DNA from 2 places in the Marinilactibacillus sp. Marseille-P9653 genome. Region 1 is predicted to be linked to the other one. Evidence: a T-box and tRNA genes for the amino acid it is inferred to sense, from the RefSeq annotation. Region 1 holds a T-box; the other holds one or more tRNA genes.

The links. The T-box of region 1 lies ahead of cysS (cysteine--tRNA ligase). A T-box ahead of a tRNA ligase gene usually reads a tRNA of that ligase, here a tRNA-Cys.
Region 2: it has a tRNA-Cys gene. The T-box ahead of cysS (cysteine--tRNA ligase) is inferred to sense a tRNA for this amino acid. The anticodon was not compared.

The regions. Positions count from the first base shown of each region.
Region 1 is NZ_CAKAKH010000002.1:297,049-306,775, reverse strand. Features, by position in the region: gene LG377_RS12025 (dUTP diphosphatase) at 1-299, shown strand, start outside; gene radA (DNA repair protein RadA) at 466-1,836, shown strand; gene LG377_RS12015 (PIN/TRAM domain-containing protein) at 1,855-2,964, shown strand; gene ispD (2-C-methyl-D-erythritol 4-phosphate cytidylyltransferase) at 2,961-3,656, shown strand; gene gltX (glutamate--tRNA ligase) at 3,790-5,265, shown strand; T-box leader at 5,272-5,499, shown strand; gene cysS (cysteine--tRNA ligase) at 5,573-6,994, shown strand; gene LG377_RS11995 (Mini-ribonuclease 3) at 6,994-7,398, shown strand; gene rlmB (23S rRNA (guanosine(2251)-2'-O)-methyltransferase RlmB) at 7,603-8,328, shown strand; gene LG377_RS11985 (NYN domain-containing protein) at 8,360-8,905, shown strand; gene LG377_RS11980 (sigma-70 family RNA polymerase sigma factor) at 9,162-9,727, shown strand, end outside.
Region 2 is NZ_CAKAKH010000001.1:1,605-11,331, reverse strand. Features, by position in the region: gene serS (serine--tRNA ligase) at 1-420, shown strand, start outside; gene msrA (peptide-methionine (S)-S-oxide reductase MsrA) at 504-1,037, shown strand; rRNA gene rrf (5S ribosomal RNA) at 1,202-1,317, shown strand; tRNA gene LG377_RS00150 (tRNA-Val) at 1,341-1,413, shown strand; tRNA gene LG377_RS00145 (tRNA-Lys) at 1,425-1,497, shown strand; tRNA gene LG377_RS00140 (tRNA-Leu) at 1,531-1,612, shown strand; tRNA gene LG377_RS00135 (tRNA-Thr) at 1,634-1,706, shown strand; tRNA gene LG377_RS00130 (tRNA-Gly) at 1,712-1,783, shown strand; tRNA gene LG377_RS00125 (tRNA-Leu) at 1,832-1,917, shown strand; tRNA gene LG377_RS00120 (tRNA-Arg) at 1,930-2,003, shown strand; tRNA gene LG377_RS00115 (tRNA-Pro) at 2,028-2,101, shown strand; tRNA gene LG377_RS00110 (tRNA-Met) at 2,128-2,201, shown strand; tRNA gene LG377_RS00105 (tRNA-Ile) at 2,222-2,295, shown strand; tRNA gene LG377_RS00100 (tRNA-Met) at 2,317-2,389, shown strand; tRNA gene LG377_RS00095 (tRNA-Asp) at 2,408-2,480, shown strand; tRNA gene LG377_RS00090 (tRNA-Gly) at 2,492-2,562, shown strand; tRNA gene LG377_RS00085 (tRNA-Ile) at 2,572-2,645, shown strand; tRNA gene LG377_RS00080 (tRNA-Glu) at 2,675-2,746, shown strand; tRNA gene LG377_RS00075 (tRNA-Ser) at 2,777-2,866, shown strand; tRNA gene LG377_RS00070 (tRNA-Met) at 2,877-2,949, shown strand; tRNA gene LG377_RS00065 (tRNA-Asp) at 2,971-3,043, shown strand; tRNA gene LG377_RS00060 (tRNA-Phe) at 3,060-3,132, shown strand; tRNA gene LG377_RS00055 (tRNA-Tyr) at 3,135-3,215, shown strand; tRNA gene LG377_RS00050 (tRNA-Trp) at 3,221-3,291, shown strand; tRNA gene LG377_RS00045 (tRNA-His) at 3,312-3,384, shown strand; tRNA gene LG377_RS00040 (tRNA-Gln) at 3,395-3,467, shown strand; tRNA gene LG377_RS00035 (tRNA-Cys) at 3,494-3,564, shown strand; tRNA gene LG377_RS00030 (tRNA-Leu) at 3,592-3,675, shown strand; rRNA gene LG377_RS00025 (16S ribosomal RNA) at 4,017-5,568, shown strand; rRNA gene LG377_RS00020 (23S ribosomal RNA) at 5,789-8,704, shown strand; rRNA gene rrf (5S ribosomal RNA) at 8,814-8,929, shown strand; tRNA gene LG377_RS00010 (tRNA-Asn) at 8,964-9,036, shown strand; gene LG377_RS00005 (tetratricopeptide repeat protein) at 9,372-9,727, shown strand, end outside.

The DNA.
Region 1 (9,727 bases):
GTGTCAAAGCGTATATGCCTGAGCAAGAGTATTTATTACTGGCGAATCGGTCAAGTAACCCGATGAAAAAACAATTAGCACTTCCAAATGGAATTGGCATTATTGATGCTGACTATTATGGAAATTCAAGTAACGAAGGAGAAATCTTTGTACAATTGATTAATTATGGTTTCGAAGACGTTAAAGTCAAAAAAGGTGACCGTATAGCACAAGGGATATTTACACCATATGAGGTTATAGACAATGAGGTAAGTGAATTCCAAACTAGAATCGGTGGATTTGGTTCTTCAGGAGAGTAATAAAGAGATAGTGCTCATCATGAGAAAGAAACCAGAACGTTCTATGCATATAATGTGAAGATAGCTCGTTTAGGACAGCTATATGGTATAATAGTAAAATCAGTTATTAAAAGAAAATAGACTGAATTTTTATCCAGAATCATTTATAAGTAAAGGGGTAAACTGATTGGCGAAAAAGAAAGCGACAGTGTTTGTATGTCAACAATGTGGGTATGAATCACCGAAATATTTAGGGAAATGCCCGAGTTGTGGAACATGGAATCAGATGGTAGAAGAAACGATTCCAGATAAAACGGATAGTAGAAGTCGAGTGTCTTTAAGTGGTAAAGCATCTAAAGCAGAAGCGATTACAGACATTACAATTGAAAAAGAAGAACGGGTAAAAACGAAATTAGTTGAATTTAACAGAGTACTTGGTGGCGGTGTAGTGCCGGGATCACTGGTTTTAATCGGTGGAGATCCTGGGATTGGGAAGTCTACATTACTGCTGCAAGTTGCTGCACAATTGAATAACGGTGGAGGAACAGTCCTTTATGTTTCTGGAGAAGAAAGTGCTAGTCAGATTAAAATGCGTGCAGAGCGACTGGAACTTCGCGGGACGGACTTTTATCTTTATGCAGAAACGGATTTAAGTTTGATCCAAGAAACAATTGAGAACATTCAACCTGACTATGTAGTAATCGACTCGATTCAAACGATGCATCATCCTAAAATCGATAGCGCTTCGGGAAGCGTCTCTCAAGTTAGAGAGTCAACAGCAACATTATTACAGCTTGCTAAAATGAATAATATTGCGATTTTTATCGTAGGGCATGTAACAAAAGAAGGAAACATCGCTGGGCCAAGAATGCTTGAGCACATGGTGGATACTGTTTTGTATTTTGAAGGGGAACGTCACCATACTTTTCGTATCTTGAGAGCTGTGAAAAACCGGTTTGGATCTACCAATGAGATTGGTATATTCGAGATGAGAAATGGCGGTCTTGAAGAAGTGCTGAATCCTTCTCAACTGTTCTTGGAAGAACGATTGGCAGGGGCGACGGGTTCATCAGTCGTAGCTGCAATGGAAGGAACCAGACCTATACTGGTGGAGATTCAATCACTGATCTCGCCTACAGTATTTGGTAATGCCAAGCGAACAGCTAGTGGACTGGATTACTCCAGAGTATCATTGATTATGGCTGTTCTAGAAAAAAGAGCAGGTTTGCTTTTGCAAAATCAAGATGCGTATTTGAAAGCTGCTGGTGGTGTGAAATTAGATGAACCAGCGATTGACCTTTCAATCGCAGTTAGTATCGCTTCTAGTTATAAAGAAAAAGAAACACGAGCAACGGACTGTTTTATCGGTGAAATTGGCTTGACTGGAGAGGTCAGAAGAGTCTCTAAGATTGAACAACGTGTTAATGAAGCCGCAAAACTCGGCTTTAAACGAATTTTTGTTCCTAAAAACAATTTAGACGGATGGACTTTCCCAAAAGGGATTGAACTCATTGGATGCTCGACCATTTCAGAAGTCATAAAAAAAGCATTCAATTAACGATGAAAGGAGGATTTGATGATTACAAATTTGATTATATTGACACTCGTTTTAGTCGGAGGAAGTCTAGGCTATAATTTCTTTCCAGAGCTTATGGATTTTATTCCGTCGGTACCTGCTTGGATCGCAAATCCTATTGTAGGGTTGATTCTTGGTGCAGCTATTTTTTATCTGTTATCTTTCCAAGTAATCAAACCGATTGAACGTGCAATCAAAAAGATCGAAGGTTTTTTCAGCACATTAAGTGTTGCTTATGTAATATTCGGAAGCGTCGGTGCAGTTATTGGACTTATTCTTGCTATATTAATTAGTATTCCCCTCGCTGCGCTGAATATGATTTTTGTTAGTAATGTTCTGCCTTTGATTCTGGCAGTATTTTTTGCTTATATAGGTTTCCAGTTTGCTACATCCAGACGGGAAGAAATTCGTCGTCTCTTTACTAGGGTTCAGAAACAAGAAGACAATGGTGTAATGGAGCGTAAAGAAGGCGATCCTTTTAGAAAATATAAAATCCTTGATACAAGCACCATTATAGATGGTCGAATTCTTGATGTTACAAAAGCAGGGTTTTTAGAAGGGACCTTTGTCATTTCACAACACGTTTTGCAAGAGTTACAGTACATTGCAGATTCTTCAGATAGTCTGAAAAGAGTCCGAGGAAGAAGAGGACTCGATATTTTAAATGCTTTGCAAAAAGAAGAAAAGATTGAAGTGCAAATGGATGATAGTCCCTTACCAGAATCAGATGAAGTAGATATGAAGCTTGTCCACTTAGCTAAGAAGATGGATGGGGTCGTTGTAACCAACGATTATAATTTAAATAAAGTTGCAGAATTTCAAAAAGTCCCTGTATTAAATATTAATGAACTTGCCAATGCCGTAAAACCGGTTGTCATACCTGGTGAAACGATGCGCGTTATGGTCGTCAAAAATGGTACCGAAAGAAGTCAAGGTGTTGCTTATCTGGACGATGGAACGATGGTCGTAGTAGAGGAAGGACAACATTATATGAATAAATCTGTCACTGTTGTGGTTACAAGTGCCTTACAGACAAATGCCGGACGAATGATTTTTGCGAAAATGGAACACAGTCAAAAAGGAATCGATGATGGGAAAGAAACAAAGTGAGAGAAACCTATGAAGTCATCTTACTAGGTGCAGGCTCAGGAGTACGATTTGGAAGTCCAGAAAATAAAATTGTAGTGGAACTGAATCAGCGTCCAATCTATGATTATTCGCTGAGCCTTTTTCTGAAAGATCATCGATGTGAACACGTCTTATTTGTAATACAAGCTGAAGAACAAGCAGCAATAGAGAAACAAATCGAACAGTTATATGGACAGTTGCCTGAAAAGCTTTCGTTTGTACAAGGTGGTTCTCAGCGACAGTATAGTGTGGAAAAAGGATTAACAGCACTACAGTTTCCCGAAGAAGGATATGTTTTTGTCCATGATGCAGCCAGACCATTTATCGATATAGAGATGATTGATCAGTTGTTTGAGGCTGTAAAAGTGGATGAAGCCGTTCTGCTGGCCGTCCCTGCTAAAGATACAATCAAAGTTATTCGACATGGAGAAATTCATCAAACGCTTCATCGCCCAGTTATCTGGCAAGTTCAAACACCGCAAGCTTATAAAAGTGAATTGTTGATTCGTGCCTACAAGCAAGCAGCACAGGACGAATACCTTGGAAATGAAGAAGGCGAACTGGTTGAGAGAATTAATCACCCGGTAAAGGCGCTAGAAGGTAAAGATCATAATTTGAAAATTACAACTGCGACTGATTTTTTGATAGCGGAGGCATTACTCAAGCATTTGTAGTAAAATAATGTAGATGAAGCCTGAATGATGAAAAGATACTGGGATTTAGCTTCTGAATGTAGCAATTTTTATCTAATCATGTTAAGTTTTAAAGAAGGAACAGCGAGTAGAGCTTTTAAAAAGGAGAGTCTATATGGATAAAAAAGTTCGTGTAAGATATGCACCAAGTCCAACAGGGCATTTGCATATAGGAAATGCGCGTACAGCATTATTTAATTACTTATTTGCCCGTCATCATGGCGGAGAAATGATCATCAGAATTGAAGATACAGATACCAAAAGAAACGTAACAAATGGAGAACAAAGCCAATTAGATAACCTGAAGTGGCTAGGAATCGACTGGGACGAAAGTGCAGATGTGGGTGGCCCCTATGCACCGTACCGTCAATCTGAGCGTAAAGATATTTATGATCCACTGATTGAACAGTTACTTGCGAGCAACCATGCTTACAAATGTTATTGTACATCTGAGGAGCTGGAAGCAGAGCGTGAAGCTCAACGTGCACGTGGAGAAATGCCTCATTATAGTGGGAAATGTGCCAACCTTACTCCAAGTGAGCAAAAAGCCAAAGAGGATGAAGGGATCGTACCTGTCGTCCGTCTACGTGTTCCTAAAGGAAGCACATACACATTCGATGATATGGTAAAAGGCGACATCACATTCGAATCAGATTCAATTGGAGGAGACTGGGTCATTCGTAAGCGTGACGGTATGCCGACTTACAACTTTGCGGTTGCAGTGGATGATCACTATATGGAAATCTCTCATGTGTTAAGAGGAGATGACCACATTGCGAATACGCCAAAACAAATGATGGTTTACGAAGCGTTTGGTTGGGAGCCACCTATTTTTGGCCACATGACTTTGATCATTAACAGTGAAACAGGTAAGAAACTAAGTAAACGTGATGAAACGATCTTGCAGTTTATTGAGCAGTATCGCGATCTAGGATATTTACCAGAAGCGTTGTTCAACTTTATTACATTGCTTGGCTGGTCTCCTGTGGGCGAAGACGAACTGTTCTCACGCCAAGAATTTATTGATATGTTTGATCACAAACGCCTGGGAACTTCTCCAGCTGCCTTTGACTCCAAAAAATTGGAATGGATCAGTAATCAGTATTTCAAACAAGAAGACTTGGATGAAGTGACACTTAAAGCTGTTCCTCATCTAGTTAAAGCAGGTTATCTTGAAGAGAACCCAACACCAGAAAAAAGCGAGTGGGTTAAGAAACTCATTGGCTTATATCACGAACAAATGAGTTATGCAGCTGAGATCACTCAACTTGCTACGCTATTCTTTGAAGAAGATATTGAGTGGGATGAAGCGTCGAAAGAAGTCTTGCAAGGTGAGGGAGTTTCTCAAGTTCTTGAATCTTTCGTTAACCAATTAAAAGAGGTTGAACCGTTCGAAGCAGATGAGATCAAAAAAGCAATCAAAGCTGTTCAGAAAGAAACCGGTATAAAAGGTAAGAACTTATTTATGCCCATTCGTGTTGCAGCAACAGGACAACAACATGGGCCTCAATTGAACGATGCGATTGAACTGCTTGGAAGAGACCGTTCTATTGAACACGTTGAAAAAGCAAAAAGCTTACTATCAGAATAAATACAGCCAAAAATCAAGATAAGAAAAGTAGTTTGAAAGTAGTCTTCAGAAAGCCTGAGTAGATGTGAACAGGTGGCGGACTTTTAAATGAAGTGCCTCTTTGAATTAAATCATCGAATCTGCTCATTTAAGTAGATGATTTCGATTTATCTCCGTTAAAAGATAGAAAGGGAAAGGTCTTTTTCAAAGAGTCTTTCTGAAAAAAAGTGGAACCACGTATTTGGCGTCTTTTATAGAAGCTGAGTGCGTGGTTTTTTGGTAGACTGGAAATGAAAAAAGAACAAGTAGGTTGGGAGGAGCCAGATAGATGATTGAATTATATAATACATTATCAAATCAGAAAGAACGGTTTGAGCCACTTCAGGAAAATAAAGTGAGCATGTATGTTTGTGGACCCACTGTCTACAACTACATCCATATTGGAAATGCAAGAAGCACGGTTGCTTTCGACACGATTAGAAGATACTTTGAATACCGAGGATATGAGGTTAATTACGTATCGAACTTTACAGATGTTGACGATAAAATCATAAAAGCTGCTGAAGAGCTTAAGCTGACCGCTCCAGAAGTAGCAGATCGTTTTATTGAAGCGTACTATGAAGATACAGAAGCATTACATGTGAAAAGAGCTACACACGCACCAAGAGTAATGGATAATATCCAGGAAATCATTCAATTTATTGAAGTGCTGATTGAAAAAGGTTTTGCCTATCAAAAAGAAGGAGATGTCTATTATCGGACAAGAAAGTTTGAAGGATACGGAAAACTGAGCGGTATATCAGTAGATGACTTAGAATTAGGTGCCAGCAACAGATTAGAAGAATCAGAAAACATGAAAAAAGATGATCCCCTTGATTTTGCGCTATGGAAGTCAGCTAAAAGGGAAGAAATTAGTTGGACATCTCCATGGGGAGAAGGTCGTCCGGGTTGGCATATTGAATGTTCAGTCATGGCTACGAAATACCTTGGGGATACAATTGATATTCACGCAGGTGGACAAGATCTGACATTCCCGCATCACGAAAACGAAATTGCGCAATCAGAAGCGAAAACTGGAGAACCTTTCGCAAAGTATTGGTTACACAATGGTTTCGTGACGATGAACGAAGAAAAAATGAGTAAATCGCTTGGTAACTTTGTTTTAGTGCATGATCTTAAAAAGATTCATGATCCACAAGTGCTGAGATTTTTCTTATCTACCGTACACTACCGTCATCCAATCAACTATACAGATGAGACGATTCATGAAGCAAAATCTAATTTAACAAGAATTCAAACAGCTTATGCGAATGCCAGTCACCGTATTGAACAAGCAGAAGATGCTTTAGAGGATGATGCAAGTCAGATCCAAAAATGGAAAGACCTGATTCAACAGTTTGAAAAACATATGGATGACGATTTTCAAGCACAAAATGGTATCACAGATGTCTATGAAATGATCAGAAACTTAAATGTCTATCTTGAACAAAAGCAAGTATCTAAAAAAGTTTTGGCATTTGCTATGAAGCATCTAGAAGAAATTCTAGCTATATTTGGGATACAATTAGACTTAGTGATTGATACAGAACTTCTAGATAAAGAAGTTGAAGAGTTGATTGAAGAAAGAAATCAGTCTAGAAAAGATAAAAATTTTGCTAGAGCAGATGAAATCAGAGACTTGCTACAAGAAAAAGGCATTTTACTGGAAGATACACCGCAAGGAATTCGCTGGAAAAGGAAGGAATCCTAATGAAGGCGAAGGACGCGGAGTTGCTGAACGGACTGGCGCTTGCATACATGGGAGATGCTGCGTATGAACAGTCGATAAGAGAGCATTTGCTGACAAATGGCCAGACGAAACCTAATCAATTGCACCGCTTGGCAACGAATTATGTATCGGCCAAAGCACAAGCTTGGTTGATTGAAGAACTGATCGAAGAAGATCGTTTGAATGAAGTTGAAATGGATTTTTACAAAAGAGGGCGTAACGCAAAAAGTTATTCCAAAGCCAAAAATACAGATGGATCAACCTATAATAAGTCTTCTGGATTTGAAGCCGTGATGGGATATTTGTATCTGACAAAACAAGAAGACAGATTACACGAATTAATAGAAGTATGTATACAGAAAGTCGACAAGGCACTCGCTCAGTAAGGTGTCTTGAAAGGAGGAAATCGCTTGCCTAAAAAACAAGGTGGTAAAAGGCCAGATAGAAATAGATCTGACAAGAACAGACCCGACAGAAATAAGTTTGATAGAAATAAAGTAAAAGGATCTGGTGAACGTAAGCAGAACCGCATTCAACCTAAGACAGAATCAAAACCAGAAGTGATCGAGCAAGATATTGCCCAAGACGAAATGGTGATTGGCAGAATTCCGGCACTAGAAACCATTAAGTCAAATCGTGATATCAATAAAGTATTTCTACAAGAAGGTTTATCAGGTGGTAAACTAAAAGACATTCAAGAAGAAGCTAAAAAGCGTAAGATACAGTTGAGTTTTGTTCCGAAAAGTAAATTAGATTTATTGAGTGATGGTGAGAATCATCAAGGCGTTCTCGTAGCAGCAAGTCCAGTCGCTTATGCTGAAATAGATGACTTATTCGCGGCTGCAGAAGCAAAAGACGAAGTTCCGTTTTTCGTATTATTAGATGGAATCGAAGATCCACATAACTTAGGATCCATCATGAGAACGGCAGATGCGGCAGGGGTTCATGGGATTATTATTCCAAAACGCCGTGCAGTCGGCTTAACATCCACTGTTGCAAAAGCAGCAACCGGAGCCATCGAACATGTCCCAGTCGTACGCGTAACCAATCTTGTTCAAACCATTGAAGAACTAAAAGAACGTGGATTGTGGATTTTCGGAACAGATATGGACGGAACGGATTATAGACGTTGGGAAGTAGATGCGCCGATCGGACTAGTCATTGGGAATGAAGGGAAAGGGTTGTCTCGTCTGGTCAAAGAAAAAGTAGACGAAACACTAACGATTCCTATGACAGGTCATGTGCAGAGTTTGAATGCAAGTGTGGCTTCCAGCTTATTAATGTACGAAGTATTCCGTAAAAGAAACGCCTTATAAAAAAGTTAAATCAGAGGAAGGGAGGCGCGCGATGAAAAAAGAACTGCTTTATGTAGATGGGTATAACATGATCGGAGCCTGGCCAGAGTTGGTAAAGCTTAAAAGAATCGATAAAATGGCAGATGCAAGAGATCAACTACTTCATGAACTAAGTAACTATGCAAAGTATCAGGAGATAGAAGTCAGAATCATATTTGATGCTCAGCTCGTTCCTGGGATTCAGCAAAGGTACGATAAGTACGATGTCGTTGTCATTTTTACAAGTGAAGGCGAGACCGCGGATAGCTATATCGAAAGAGCCGTTGGAGAAGAGAACTTATTGATTACGAACGTATCCGTAGCTACTTCTGATCTTGCGGAGCAATGGATTGTTTTCCAAAAAGGTGCAGCTAGAAAATCAGCTATTGAATTATACAAAGAGTTGAACCGAGTCAAAAAGAATATTGCTTTAGATGCGACCTTATACAAAATGCAGCAGTATCGGCGTAACTCCCCTCTGAAAGAAGAAGATGAGAAAAGACTTAAAGAGTTTTATCAAAAACTGATTCAAAGTGAACACCCAAAAGATTCTTTGTGAATGTGAATAAAATGTGAAAAAGAAGTCTTTTAAAAAGGCTTCTTTTTTTTGGAAAATATTCATGAAAACGGATCAAAACAACGATGTTCAGAATTTCCTAATTCGTTGTATTTAAGGATACGTGAATTAAGTAAAAAAAGATTAAAAAACAGAAAAAATCTTCGTTAAAAATAGAAGAGTTATGGCAATATAATATTGTATAAGAACGTTTCTCATCTAATGTGATCGTTCCATTACAGAAAGGGGTATTAAGACAATGCTGGATCAGCAAAACGGACAGTTACGTAGGAGGAGAATCAAACCAGAGGAGCATATCAATGAGACGTTGATTTTTATGGTACAACACGTCGACGAAAGTCGGTTCAGTGAATTGTTCGAAAGATGTAAACCCCTCTTTTACAGATCAATCAGAAAGAGATTTATTAGAGGATATGACCAAGATGATTTATGGCAAGAAGCTTGCGAATGTTTTGTAGAAGCAACAAGAAAATATGAAAGAGACCGTGGTATGAGTTTTAGCCAATACGTCTCATTATGTTTGGATAATCATTTTAATCGACTGAGCAGATGGAATAACGCCTTGAAGAGAAAATCTAATAAAGAGGCTCTATCACTAGATGGGATTGTTGAGCAAAAGGGCAACCAAGTGATGGGTACAGCTAAATCATTATCTCCATCAGAGTGGATTCTCATGCAAGAGTCTATGGCGGAGTACCAGGAAGCTTTATCTGGATTTGAGAAAATCGTCAGCATTCTTTACATGAGTGGATATAGTTATGATGAAATTGCAACTAGTCTGCGGTGTTCAAGAGAAAAAGCGAT
Region 2 (9,727 bases), on a different contig from region 1:
ATGATCAAATTTGCAAAACCAGAAGACTCTTATGAAGAATTAGAGAAAATGACGGCAAATGCTGAAGCAATCCTTCAGAAACTGAATCTTCCATATAGAGTTGTACTTCTATCTACTGGGGATACAGGATTTGCTGCAGCTAAAACATATGACCTTGAAGTATGGATTCCAGCACAAGACACCTATAGAGAAATTAGTTCTTGTTCAAATACGGAAGCTTTCCAGGCCAGAAGAGCAAAAATCCGTTATAGAAAAGAAGAAGACGGCAAAATAGATTATGTTCATACATTAAATGGTTCAGGACTAGCTATTGGAAGAACCGTTGCAGCTATTCTAGAAAATTACCAGCAAGAAGACGGTTCAGTTAAGGTGCCGGAAGTCCTTGTTCCTTATATGGGTGGTATAACAGAAATCAGGTAAAAGAGTTTATAAGTTGTTTCGATTAAAGGGTGGATTGAATTGGTGATATAATGAGTTGTACCCAATCGATTAGGAGGGAAATTATGTCTGAGAAAAATTTTGAAACAGCGATATTTGCAGGAGGTTGTTTCTGGTGTATGGTGAAACCATTCGATAGTTTGCCAGGAATAGAAAAAGTAACTTCAGGATATACTGGTGGCACTGTAGAAAATCCAACTTACAGACAGGTGACTTCAGGAACAACAGGTCATACCGAAGCTGTTGAAATCAAATATGATCCTTCAAAGATTTCATATGAAGAGTTAGTAGAAATTTACTGGCAACAAACCGACCCTACAGATGCAGGTGGACAATTTGCTGACCGTGGAGATTCTTATAGACCCGTTATATTCTATAACAACGATGAACAAAGAGAAACGGCAGAGGCTTCAAAAAAAGCATTAAATGAAAGTGGTCGCTTCGATCGTCCTATCGTAACGACAATTGAACCAGCTCAACCGTTTTATGAAGCGGAAGACTATCATCAAGACTTTTACAAAAAAGAATCAGCGCACTATAAGAGATATAGTAAAGGTTCAGGAAGAGTCGATTTTATTGATCAAAACTGGGACAAATAAGCTTTTTCTAGGTATTGTTCCAATAAAAGGGAAATGTCGGAAAGCTTGTTCCGGCATTTTTCTTTTATTTTTTTATTAAAATGATTGACAAAGATATAATCCCATTGTATTATATAAGAGTTGCTGCTAATTGATTATTTCTTTTAGCGCCAGCACGAAAACTGTATAGCGGTTATGGCGAGAAGGATCCACCTGTTTCCATTTCGAACACAGAAGTTAAGCTTCTCAGCGCCGAGGATAGTGAGGGGTTTCTCCTTGTGAAAGCAGGACGTCGTTATGCAGCAATCGTTTGATTGTATTATTGGAGGTTTAGCTCAGTTGGGAGAGCATCTGCCTTACAAGCAGAGGGTCAGCGGTTCGAGCCCGTTAACCTCCATAATTTTTTCGGAGCCGTTAGCTCAGTCGGTAGAGCATCTGACTTTTAATCAGAGGGTCGCAGGTTCGAACCCTGCACGGCTCATTGCATAGTGATGTGCAAGCTAAATAGAACAGCGCGGATGTGGCGGAATTGGCAGACGCACTAGATTTAGGATCTAGCGCTTCACGGCGTGGGGGTTCAAGTCCCTCCATCCGCATAGTTCATTTAAAAGATTCAAGCCGGCTTAGCTCAGTTGGTAGAGCAACTGATTTGTAATCAGTAGGTCGAGGGTTCAAATCCTTTAGCCGGCATTTCAGCGAAAGTAGTTCAGTGGTAGAACATCACCTTGCCAAGGTGGGGGTCGCGGGTTCGAATCCCGTCTTTCGCTTGGTTATAGATAAAGCGAATGAATATTTACTTAGTCTTAACAGTAATTGCCGGGGTGGCGGAACTGGTAGACGCACAGGACTTAAAATCCTGCGGTGAGTTTTCACCGTGCCGGTTCGATTCCGGCCCTCGGCATTTGAAATACTCGCACCCTTAGCTCAATTGGATAGAGTACCTGACTACGAATCAGGCGGTTAGAGGTTCGACTCCTCTAGGGTGCATTTCCGAAAGGAAAAAGTAAAGTACGGGAAGTAGCTCAGCTTGGTAGAGCACTTGGTTTGGGACCAAGGGGTCGCAGGTTCGAATCCTGTCTTCCCGATTTTTCTAAAAGAGCCATTTTATAATGGCGGTGTAGCTCAGCTGGCTAGAGCGTACGGTTCATACCCGTGAGGTCGTGGGTTCGACTCCCTCCGCCGCTATCATTGTTTTTCAGAAAATTGGACCTTTAGCTCAGTTGGTTAGAGCAGACGGCTCATAACCGTCCGGTCGCAGGTTCGAATCCTGCAAGGTCCATTTTCAATCGTTCGATATTATCGCGGGGTAGAGCAGTTGGCAGCTCGTCGGGCTCATAACCCGGAGGTCACAGGTTCGAGTCCTGTCCCCGCAATCCAAACAAAATTAACTTGGTCCCGTAGTGTAGCGGTTATCACGCCTGCCTGTCACGCAGGAGATCGCGGGTTCGAATCCCGTCGGGACCGTTCAACTTTATGCGGGTGTAGTTTAGTGGTAAAACCACAGCCTTCCAAGCTGTCGTCGCGAGTTCGATTCTCGTCACCCGCTTTTTGTTTGGGGCCTATAGCTCAGCTGGTTAGAGCGCACGCCTGATAAGCGTGAGGTCGGTGGTTCGAGTCCACTTAGGCCCATTGTTTCATATTAATAAAGTCACTTAACCGGCCCCTTGGTCAAGCGGTTAAGACACCGCCCTTTCACGGCGGTAACACGGGTTCGAATCCCGTAGGGGTCATTAGCAGGAGACTGCTACTATAGATTTACTGGAGGATTACCCAAGTCCGGCTTAAGGGAACGGTCTTGAAAACCGTCAGGTGTGTAAAAACGCGCGTGGGTTCGAATCCCACATCCTCCTTTTAAATGATCGCGGGGTAGAGCAGTTGGCAGCTCGTCGGGCTCATAACCCGGAGGTCGCAGGTTCGAGTCCTGTCCCCGCAATTCAAAATTGAATAATTATATGGTCCCGTAGTGTAGCGGTTATCACGCCTGCCTGTCACGCAGGAGATCGCGGGTTCGAATCCCGTCGGGACCGTAGTAACATTTTCCAAGGCGCAGTAGCTCAGTTGGTAGAGCAACGGATTGAAGCTCCGTGTGTCGGCAGTTCGACTCTGTCCTGCGCCATTGGAGGGATAGCGAAGTGGCTAAACGCGGCGGACTGTAAATCCGCTCCTTCGGGTTCGTAGGTTCGAATCCTACTCCCTCCATTTTTAGGGGTATAGTTTAACGGTAGAACTATGGTCTCCAAAACCATCAATGTGGGTTCGATTCCTACTACCCCTGTGGTTCAATTAAATATTATGGCGATTGTGGCGAAGTGGTTAACGCACCGGGTTGTGGTCTCGGCATTCGTGGGTTCGATCCCCATCAGTCGCCCTTTGATTTTTGGGCTATAGCCAAGCGGTAAGGCAGCGGGTTTTGATCCCGTCATTCCCCAGGTTCGAATCCTGGTAGCCCAGTTTCATACCAAATGAATAAATTGTATGGCGGTATAGCCAAGTGGTAAGGCAGAGGTCTGCAAAACCTTCATCACCGGTTCAAATCCGGTTACCGCCTTGTCTGACAGTTAAATAGACTTAACAGGCCGGCGTGGCGGAATTGGTAGACGCGCTGGACTCAAAATCCAGTGCCCGTTAGGGCGTGCCGGTTCGACTCCGGCCGCCGGTATTGAAAAAGCAAATACTTTTTCAAAAAGCTGTTGACACTAATGTAGCAGCGTGATATGATATATAGGTTGCTGTTAAAGATATCAACTTGATCGAGTAACTTGATCAAAAACAACTTTTAAAAAAGTTGTTGACATCAAAACAACAACATGGTATGATATATGAGTTGCTGTTAAAGCGGCAACGACATAACACGAAACAATAAAGAGTAGATCTTTGAAAACTGAACAAAGTAAAAACAACCAAATGTGCAGGGGTCTTCGATTCATTTATGAATCAAGACAACTAAACGAATGAACAAGGTTCATTCACAATTTTTAATCAATGAGCAAGTCAAACACTTAAAACGAGAGTTTGATCCTGGCTCAGGACGAACGCTGGCGGTATGCCTAATACATGCAAGTCGAACGATGAAATTCTCTGCTTGCAGAGAATGGATTAGTGGCGAACGGGTGAGTAACACGTGGGTAACCTGCCCATAAGAGGGGGATAACATTCGGAAACGGATGCTAATACCGCATAGGTCTTTGAGACGCCTGTCTCTTAGATGAAAGGTGGCTTCGGCTGCCACTTATGGATGGACCCGCGGCGTATTAGCTAGTTGGTAAGGTAATGGCTTACCAAGGCTTTGATACGTAGCCGACCTGAGAGGGTGATCGGCCACACTGGGACTGAGACACGGCCCAGACTCCTACGGGAGGCAGCAGTAGGGAATCTTCCACAATGGGTGAAAACCTGATGGAGCAATACCGCGTGAGTGAAGAAGGTCTTCGGATCGTAAAGCTCTGTTGTTAGAGAAGAATAAGTCGGGTAGTAACTGCCCCGACCTTGACGGTATCTAACCAGAAAGTCACGGCTAACTACGTGCCAGCAGCCGCGGTAATACGTAGGTGACAAGCGTTGTCCGGATTTATTGGGCGTAAAGCGAGCGCAGGCGGTCTTTTAAGTCTGATGTGAAAGCCCACGGCTCAACCGTGGAATGTCATTGGAAACTGGAAGACTTGAATGCAGAAGAGGAAAGTGGAATTCCATGTGTAGCGGTGAAATGCGTAGATATATGGAGGAACACCAGTGGCGAAGGCGACTTTCTGGTCTGTAATTGACGCTGAGGCTCGAAAGCGTGGGGAGCGAACAGGATTAGATACCCTGGTAGTCCACGCCGTAAACGATGAGTGCTAAGTGTTGGAGTGTTTCCGCCCTTCAGTGCTGGAGCTAACGCATTAAGCACTCCGCCTGGGGAGTACGGCCGCAAGGCTGAAACTCAAAGGAATTGACGGGGACCCGCACAAGCGGTGGAGCATGTGGTTTAATTCGAAGCAACGCGAAGAACCTTACCAAGTCTTGACATCCTCTGAACACTCTAGAGATAGAGCTTTCCCTTCGGGGACAGAGTGACAGGTGGTGCATGGTTGTCGTCAGCTCGTGTCGTGAGATGTTGGGTTAAGTCCCGTAACGAGCGCAACCCCTATTGTTAGTTGCCAGCATTCAGTTGGGCACTCTAGCGAGACTGCCGGTGATAAACCGGAGGAAGGCGGGGATGACGTCAAATCATCATGCCCCTTATGACTTGGGCTACACACGTGCTACAATGGATGGTACAACGAGTCGCCAGACCGCAAGGTTGAGCTAATCTCTTAAAGCCATTCTCAGTTCGGATTGTAGGCTGCAACTCGCCTGCATGAAGCTGGAATCGCTAGTAATCGCGGATCAGAACGCCGCGGTGAATACGTTCCCGGGTCTTGTACACACCGCCCGTCACACCACGAAAGTCCGTAACACCCGAAGTCGGTAGGGTAACCCTTAGGGGAGCCAGCCGCCGAAGGTGGGATGGATGATTGGGGTGAAGTCGTAACAAGGTAGCCGTATCGGAAGGTGCGGCTGGATCACCTCCTTTCTAAGGATATTGCCTTAAGGGCAAACGGAACCTTGCACAGGTTACTTTACTTTGTTTAGTTTTGAAGGATTTATTCCTTCTATACTTTGTTCTTTGAAAACTGGATAGTTGAATTAATAACAAACATGTTAAGAAACAACACCGAGATTAACAAATTGAGAAAGTTTTGTTCCTTGAATAGAACTCTCATCGCTAATTAATATCATACTCTTAACCGCAAGGTTAAGTGAACAAGGGCGCACGGTGGATGCCTTGGCACTAGGAGCCGACGAAGGACGGGACGAACACCGATATGCTTTGGGGAGCTGTAAGTGAGCTTTGATCCAAAGATTTCCGAATGGGGGAACCCATCACCAGTCATAGGGTGATATCTTTTCAGTGAATACATAGCTGAGAAGAAGGTAGACGTGGGGAACTGAAACATCTAAGTACCTGCAGGAAGAGAAAGCAAATGCGATTCCCTGAGTAGCGGCGAGCGAAACGGGAAGAGGCCAAACCAAAGAGCTTGCTCTTTGGGGTTGTAGGACCGGCGATATGGACGAGTAAAGATAGTAGAAGAACCTGGAATGGTTCGCGAGACAGGGTGAAAGCCCCGTATACGACATCTGATCTTACCTAGCTGGTATCCTGAGTACGGCGGAACACGAGAAATTCCGTCGGAATCCGGGAGGACCATCTCCCAAGCCTAAATACTTCCTAGTGACCGATAGTGAACCAGTACCGTGAGGGAAAGGTGAAAAGAACCCCGGAAGGGGAGTGAAACAGCACCTGAAACCGTGTGCTTACAAGTAGTCAAAGCCCTTTTACGGGTGATGGCGTACCTTTTGTAGAATGGACCGGCGAGTGACGATGTCATGCAAGGTTAAGCCGAAGAGGTGGAGCCGCAGCGAAAGCGAGTCTGAATAGGGCGTTTAGTATGCCGTCGTCGACCCGAAACCAAGTGACCTACCCATGTCCAGGGTGAAGGTGCAGTGAAATGCACTGGAGGCCCGAACCCACGTACGTTGAAAAGTGCGGGGATGAGGTGTGGGTAGCGGAGAAATTCCAATCGAACTTGGAGATAGCTGGTTCTCTCCGAAATAGCTTTAGGGCTAGCCTCGGATAGTGCATCGTGGAGGTAGAGCGACTGTTTGGACTAGGGGCCCTTATCGGGTTACCGAATCCTGATAAACTCCGAATGCCACTGTATGTAGATCCGGGAGTCACACTGCGAGTGATAAGATCCGTAGTGGAAAGGGAAACAGCCCAGACCGTCGGTTAAGGTCCCAAAATTCTTGTTAAGTGGAAAAGGATGTGGGACTGCTCAGACAACTAGGATGTTGGCTTAGAAGCAGCCATCATTTAAAGAGTGCGTAATAGCTCACTAGTCGAGTGGTCCTGCGCCGAAAATTTACCGGGGCTAAACAAGATACCGAAACCACGGATAGAACCTTATGGTTCTATGGTAGGAGAGCGTTCTAAGGGCATTGAAGCAAGATCGTGAGGACTTGTGGAGCGCTTAGAAGTGAGAATGCCGGTATGAGTAGCGAAACACGGGTGAGAATCCCGTGCACCGAATGACTAAGGTTTCCTGGGGAAGGCTCGTCCTCCCAGGGTTAGTCGGGACCTAAGCCGAGGCCGATAGGCGTAGGCGATGGACAACAGGTAGAGATTCCTGTACCAGTCTGCTTTGTTTGAACAATGGAGGGACGCAGAAGGCTAAGATAAGCGCGCTGTTGGATATGCGCGCCCAAGCAATAAGTCTTGATATGAGTCAAATGCTTATATCTATACGGACAAGTTGTGATGGGGAGGGAAATTATAGTACCGAAGTATCTGATGTCACACTGTCAAGAAAAGCTTCTAGTTAGAAGTAGGCTGCCCGTACCGCAAACCGACACAGGTAGTCGAGGAGAGAATCCTAAGGTGATCGAGAGAACTCTCGTTAAGGAACTCGGCAAAATGACCCCGTAACTTCGGGAGAAGGGGTGCTGACCATCTGGTCAGCCGCAGTGAATAGGCCCAAGCGACTGTTTACCAAAAACACAGGTCTCTGCTAATTCGAAAGAAGATGTATAGGGGCTGACACCTGCCCGGTGCTGGAAGGTTAAGAGGAAAGGTTAGCTTCGGCGAAGCTTTGAATTGAAGCCCCAGTAAACGGCGGCCGTAACTATAACGGTCCTAAGGTAGCGAAATTCCTTGTCGGGTAAGTTCCGACCCGCACGAAAGGTGTAACGATTTGGGCACTGTCTCAACGAGAGACTCGGTGAAATTATAGTACCTGTGAAGATGCAGGTTACCCGCGACAGGACGGAAAGACCCCATGGAGCTTTACTGTAGTTTGATATTGAGTGTCTGTACAGCTTGTACAGGATAGGTAGGAGCCAATGAAGCCAGAACGCCAGTTTTGGTGGAGGCAATGGTGGGATACTACCCTCGCTGTATGGCCACTCTAACCCGCAACCGTAATCCGGTTGGGAGACAGTGTCAGATGGGCAGTTTGACTGGGGCGGTCGCCTCCTAAAGAGTAACGGAGGCGCCCAAAGGTTCCCTCAGAATGGTTGGAAATCATTCGCAGAGTGTAAAGGCAAAAGGGAGCTTGACTGCGAGACCTACAAGTCGAGCAGGGACGAAAGTCGGGCTTAGTGATCCGGTGGTTCCGTATGGAAGGGCCATCGCTCAACGGATAAAAGCTACCCTGGGGATAACAGGCTTATCTCCCCCAAGAGTTCACATCGACGGGGAGGTTTGGCACCTCGATGTCGGCTCGTCGCATCCTGGGGCTGTAGTCGGTCCCAAGGGTTGGGCTGTTCGCCCATTAAAGCGGCACGCGAGCTGGGTTCAGAACGTCGTGAGACAGTTCGGTCCCTATCCGTCGCGGGCGTTGGAAATTTGAGAAGAGCTATCCTTAGTACGAGAGGACCGGGATGGACACACCGCTGGTGTACCAGTTGTCTTGCCAAAGGCATCGCTGGGTAGCTATGTGTGGACGGGATAAACGCTGAAAGCATCTAAGCGTGAAGCCCCCTTCAAGATGAGATTTCCCATTCCTTTAAGGAAGTAAGATCCCTGAAAGATGATCAGGTAGATAGGCTGGAAGTGGAAGTACAGTGATGTATGGAGCGGACCAGTACTAATCGATCGAGGACTTAACCACAAAACGGGGTTAAGAGTATGAGGGTGTTGCGTCAAAACATGTTTGCAAGCATTCAACTATCTAGTTTTCAGAGAACAACGTTCTCTTATAAAAAGAAAAAGAGTCATTGTGCGGTAATGATGGCGGGAAGGATCCACCTGTTCCCATTCCGAACACAGCCGTTAAGCTTCCCAGCGCCGAGGATAGTGAGGGGTTTCCCCTTGTGAAAGCAGGACGTTGCCGTGCAGTTCTTTTTTTTTATCTAATACCATTTTTTGATTCCGCAATAGCTCAGTTGGTAGAGCGCGCGACTGTTAATCGCGTTGTCGCAGGTTCGAGCCCTGCTTGCGGAGTTTTTTTGTACCTATATTTAGAGAGCAGAGGCCTGATTACTCGATTATCAGGCCTCTTTTTTGCGGTTAATTTGTTAAACTTAGAAGGTAAAAGTAATTTTATTAATGTAATTATGATAGATCTAACTAGTTTTAGTTATTAAGCGCTATTCATCATCACAAAGAAAATATACCAATAAAAAGACTATGGAGGAAATTTATGATCAATATTGAAATCGTATGATGCACTAACATCATTAATATTTACCGAATACCAACCAGTTTTTTTATAGAAAGATAAGGAATAGATAATAAAAGAATTGATATACCAAGTCAAGAGATTAAGGGGAAGTGAAATGCTAACAAGCGTTAAAAATGTCCTTTCAAATTTTAATAAAACTGTTTACTTTGACACTTATCATTTGCTTCGTGAGAAGACACGAGATACAAATATAGTACAGCAGTGTAGTGAACAGTTAATTGGATTCTTGAAAGGTTCTTTAAATAGACAGGATGAGTATTTTATTAAAGGTGCCCTTGGAAATTTATATAGGATAAATGGAGAAACAAAAAAGGCAATTCACTATCTTACCTTTTGCCTTCAGTATGCTAGGGAGTGTCAGGATACCTCAAAAGAAATAGTTTCACTAATAAGGCTGGGAGAAGCTTTGAAATATAGTGATGACCATCAAGGTGCACTGAATAATTTTAA